Regions from separate parts of the Aeromonas bivalvium genome, predicted to be linked through region 2. Evidence: riboswitches for the same ligand, from Rfam matches in the RefSeq annotation. Region 2 holds a riboswitch; the other holds the start of a gene.
The links. A riboswitch is a leader RNA that binds a small molecule or an ion and turns the genes downstream of it on or off. The one in region 2 is predicted to bind thiamine pyrophosphate.

Region 1: another riboswitch for thiamine pyrophosphate. It lies ahead of thiC (phosphomethylpyrimidine synthase ThiC); the one in region 2 lies ahead of thiB (thiamine ABC transporter substrate binding subunit).

The regions. Positions count from the first base shown of each region.
Region 1 covers NZ_JBGXBV010000008.1:49,110-51,307, forward strand. The annotation lists gene thiC (phosphomethylpyrimidine synthase ThiC) at 1-1,481, opposite strand, end outside; TPP riboswitch at 1,741-1,854, opposite strand; gene ACEUCR_RS16290 (hypothetical protein) at 1,916-2,198, opposite strand, start outside.
Region 2 covers NZ_JBGXBV010000002.1:8,209-10,406, forward strand. The annotation lists gene thiP (thiamine/thiamine pyrophosphate ABC transporter permease) at 1-96, opposite strand, end outside; gene thiB (thiamine ABC transporter substrate binding subunit) at 72-1,061, opposite strand; TPP riboswitch at 1,105-1,194, opposite strand; gene ACEUCR_RS07205 (PilZ domain-containing protein) at 1,282-1,572, shown strand; gene ACEUCR_RS07210 (transglutaminase domain-containing protein) at 1,613-2,198, opposite strand, start outside.

The DNA of each region.
Region 1 (2,198 bases), on a different contig from region 2:
CCGTACCAGCCGATCATGGCGGCCCCTATGCCGGAGGTGAAGTGATCGTAGCCGGGGGCGATGTCGGTGGTGAGCGGGCCCAGGGTGTAGAAGGGGGCCTCGTGGCAGTGCTCCAGCTGCTCGGTCATGTTGCGCTCTATCATGTGCATGGGCACGTGGCCGGGGCCTTCGATCATCACCTGGACATCGTACTCCCAGGCGATTTTGGTGAGCTCGCCCAGGGTGTGCAGCTCGGCGAACTGGGCCTCGTCGTTGGCGTCATAGACGGAGCCCGGACGCAGGCCGTCGCCCAGCGACAAGGCCACGTCGTAGGCGGCGCACAGCTCGCAGATCTCGCGAAAATGCTGGTAGAGGAAGTTCTCCTTGTGGTGGGAGAGGCACCACTTGGCCATGATGCTGCCGCCACGGGATACGATGCCGGTGAGGCGCTTGGCGGTCATGGGCACGTAGCGCAGCAGGACGCCGGCGTGGATGGTGAAGTAGTCCACCCCCTGCTCGGCCTGCTCCAGCAGGGTGTCGCGAAACAGCTCCCAGGTGAGATCCTCGGCGATGCCGTTGGTCTTCTCCAGCGCCTGATAGATGGGCACTGTGCCGATGGGCACAGGGCTGTTGCGCAGGATCCACTCCCGGGTCTCGTGGATGTTGCGGCCGGTGGAGAGATCCATGACGGTGTCGGCCCCCCAGCGGGTAGACCAGACCAGCTTCTCCACCTCTTCCTCGATGCTGGAGCTGACCGCCGAGTTGCCTATGTTGGCGTTGATCTTCACCAGGAAGTTGCGGCCTATGATCATGGGCTCGCTTTCCGGGTGGTTGATATTGTTCGGGATGATGGCGCGCCCGGCGGCCACTTCATCGCGTACGAACTCAGGGGTGATGTTCTCGGGCAGGCGGGCGCCGAAGCCCTGACCCGGATGCTGGCGCAGCAGCAGCTCGGAGCGCACCCGCTCGCGGCCCATGTTCTCGCGAATGGCGATGAACTCCATCTCCGGGGTGACCAACCCCTGACGGGCATAGTGGAGCTGGGTCACCCGGCGGCCCGGTTTGGCGCGGCGGGGCTTGGGCAAATGATCGAAACGCAGGTGATCCAGCCCCTCGTCCGCCAGACGCTCCTGGGTGAAGGTGGAGCTGAGATCATCCAGCACTTCGGTGTCGCCACGCTCCAGCACCCAGTGTTCACGCAGGCGCGGCAGGCCCAGACGCACGTCTATCTCGGCGCGCTCGTCCCCGTAGGCCCCCGAGGTGTCGTAGACGGGCACGGGATCGTTGGGCTCGAACTGGGGGGCCTCCTTGGTGCCGCCGACCAGGGTGTCGGCCAGCAGGATCTCCCGCAGGGGTACCCGGATATCGGGGCGGGATCCTTCAATGAAGATGCGGCGAGAGTTGGGATGGGCCATCCCCTTGAGGTTGTCGATAAAGGCCTGGGCACTGGCGCGCTGCTCGCGGCGGCTGGATTTGGCGGTATCAGATACATGGGTAGACATAGCAAAACTCACATTAACTGGTTGAAGTTATGGGTGTTTGCTTGTCTGGAGTTCGAGGAGAAGTGATGAACTTGCGGCGGGATATGTTCGGGGGAGTGCGTCGGGCATGGATCTTCCCTGCTCTGTCGTCCCTCTGCCCTGTGCGGCAGATCCGCAGGCCTGATGGCCCGGCGGGACGACCTCCCCCTGTGCGCCTGCACCCACCAGAGGCGCTCTGCCTCTGGCTGGCGGGAAGCGAGTCCTTCCCCGGCGCGGTAACCCGCAAGTTACCCTTGTTTCCCTTCGCAGGTCTTAACCTGATCAGGTTCCACGGATCCCGAATTAACGGTCTCAGCTTAGCGTCGTTCGACGGTCAGCACTCCGACAAGATGGCGCCAGTATAAGTGGGGAATTTTAAAGTACAAGCCATTAACAAGGGGAAAGGGATTGAGGTCTCACTCTTCGGGATCGAGTGCGTCCTCGGGGTCGGGAATGAGGATCTCGGTGAGGCGACCCTCTTCATCCCGGCTCAGCACCAGCCTGCGCCCCGGTTGCAGATCGGCGGCGCTGCCATTCACCCAGCGGGTGCCGGCATCAAACACCAGCACGCCGAGCTCCTGTAGCAGCAAGGCTCGTCCCGAATGGGCAAGCAGTCGACCCTCCCCCCGCCGCCAATGAGCCCAGAGGGCCGGATCTGCCGTCCCGTCACGCACCCGGATCGTCTCGGCGACGCCGTTG
Region 2 (2,198 bases):
CCCTAGGGCCAGCAAGAGGATGATGCTGGTGGCGCCAAGGCCCGGCAGCCACCAGCAGGGGCGCACCTGCCTCACTGGGTCACGGCTTGCAGCCATTCGCGGATCCAGCCCTTGCGGTGGGTGGCCACCTCATCTGCGCTGAAGGCGAGCGGTTTGGCCACGGTGATCATCTGCTCGAACCCCTTAGGCAGTTCGGTGTTGATGACCGGATACATCCAGTTGCCGGTCGGGATCAGTTGCTGGAAGGCTGGACTTATCATGAATTGCAGGAACTGGTCGGCGAGCTTGTCCTGCATGGCGTTTTTCAGCTTGGCTGCCACCTCTACCTGGCGGTAGTGCCCCTCTTCAAACGCGGCAGCCCGATACTGGCTCTTCTGCTCGGCGATCAGATGATAGGCGGGGGAGCTGGTGTAGGAGAGCACCATGTCCGCCTCGCCGTCCATGAACATGCCGTAGGCCTCTGACCACCCCTTGGTGACGGTGACCGTCTTCTTGGCCAGCTGTTCCCAGGCGGCGGGGGCCTGGTCACCGTAGACGGACTTCATCCACAGCATCAGCCCCTGTCCCGGGGTGGAGGTGCGGGGATCCTGATAGATCACCTTGAGATCGGGGCGCTCCACCAGCTCTTTCAGGCTCTTGGGGGGCAGGGCGAGTTTGTCCTTGTCATAGACGAAGGCGAAGTAGCCGTAGTCATAGGGGACGAAGGTGTCATCCTGCCAGCCACCCGGCACCTTGAGGGCGTCGAGCTGGGTGGCATGGGGGGCGAACAGACCGCTCTGCTTGGCCTCGGCCACCAGGGCATCGTCCAGACCCAGCACCAGATCGGCCTTGCTGTGGCCCCCTTCGAGGCGCAGCCGGTTGAGGATGGCGACCCCGTCTTCAAGCGGAACCAGATTGAGGGTGCAGCCACACTCCTGCTCGAAGGCCTGCTTGACCTTGGGTCCCGGGCCCCATTCGGAGGCGAAAGAGTCATAGGTATAGACGGTGAGGGTCGGGGAGGTCGCGGCCTGGGCGGCGCCGGTGAGCAGCAGGGCGGTGGCGGCGGTCAGCATGGTGTTCATCTATGGCACTCCTGTGAGGAGCCGACGGATGAGGAGGCGCCCCGCGCCTCTTGTCTCAAATTCCTCCGCCAGCATTATCTGGATCAGGTTCACGGGTATCATCTCAGCGCCTGGCGCACCCCGTTTGAGCAAGGAGTCGCATTGTATTAACCTTCTGGGGGCCAGGCCAGCACAACTTGCGCAGTGGGCGGGGCAAGCATAACCACACCAGGAGGTTTGAGTGATCACCAGTACCAAGGAAAGACGCGCCTTCCAGCGCATGATAATCAATGCCCCCGTCACCCTCTATCAGCAGGATCTCATCCTGGTGGGGATCTGCCGGGATCTCAGCGCCAATGGCATGGGGATACTGGTCAGCGAACACGGCCTCGATCTTGGCCAGCCGATCCGGGTCAGTCTCGCCACCCACAGCAATCTGCTGCCACCGTTTGAGGCCAGGGCTCGCATCATTCGGGAGCTGGACGAGGCAGAAGGCAAGCTGCTGGCGGTGGAATTTCAACAGATAGGTTGATGGATGCGCCCGGCAGGGGCGCATAGGCATCCCCGTCGACTCATCCTGCCTCCTCGGTACGCACCGGCTGCACGCTCAGCTGGCCGCTCTCCACCAAGACTCTGCTGCTCGGCGCCAGCTGGCCCGGGGGCAGGGGCGCTGGGCCGGTTGGCTCGAGCAACAGATAGGTCTCCCCCTCCCAGCTCAGGGTCGCCTCGCCCGCTTGAGCCGGCAGGGCCACCCCCAGCAGGGCATGACCCGGCACGAACACCATGGCCTGCTTGAGATCGGGAAAGAGCTGGGCCAGCAGGGCGGCCATCAGGGTCACCTTGCTGTCGCAATCCCCCCGGTTCTGCTCCAGCACCTGGCGCGGGGTCAGAAAGCCCTTGCCCGAGCGACCCGACTGGCTGTCGAGCAGCTGATAGGGGATGGCCTGCACGAAGTCGAGCATATGGGTCACCGCCTTCTGGCGCGCCTCTGTCTCTGTGGCGCCCTCCTGCTCGAGCTGCTCGGCCAGGGGCGCCAGCTCGGCGCGGCTCTCCAGGGCGATGCGCACATGGTCCTGCTTGATGGCGGGCTGGCCGTCGGGCGGGGTGAAGGGCTGGAAGTAGTGCTGCTTGAGCCACTCGGCCTCCAGCCTGGCCTGC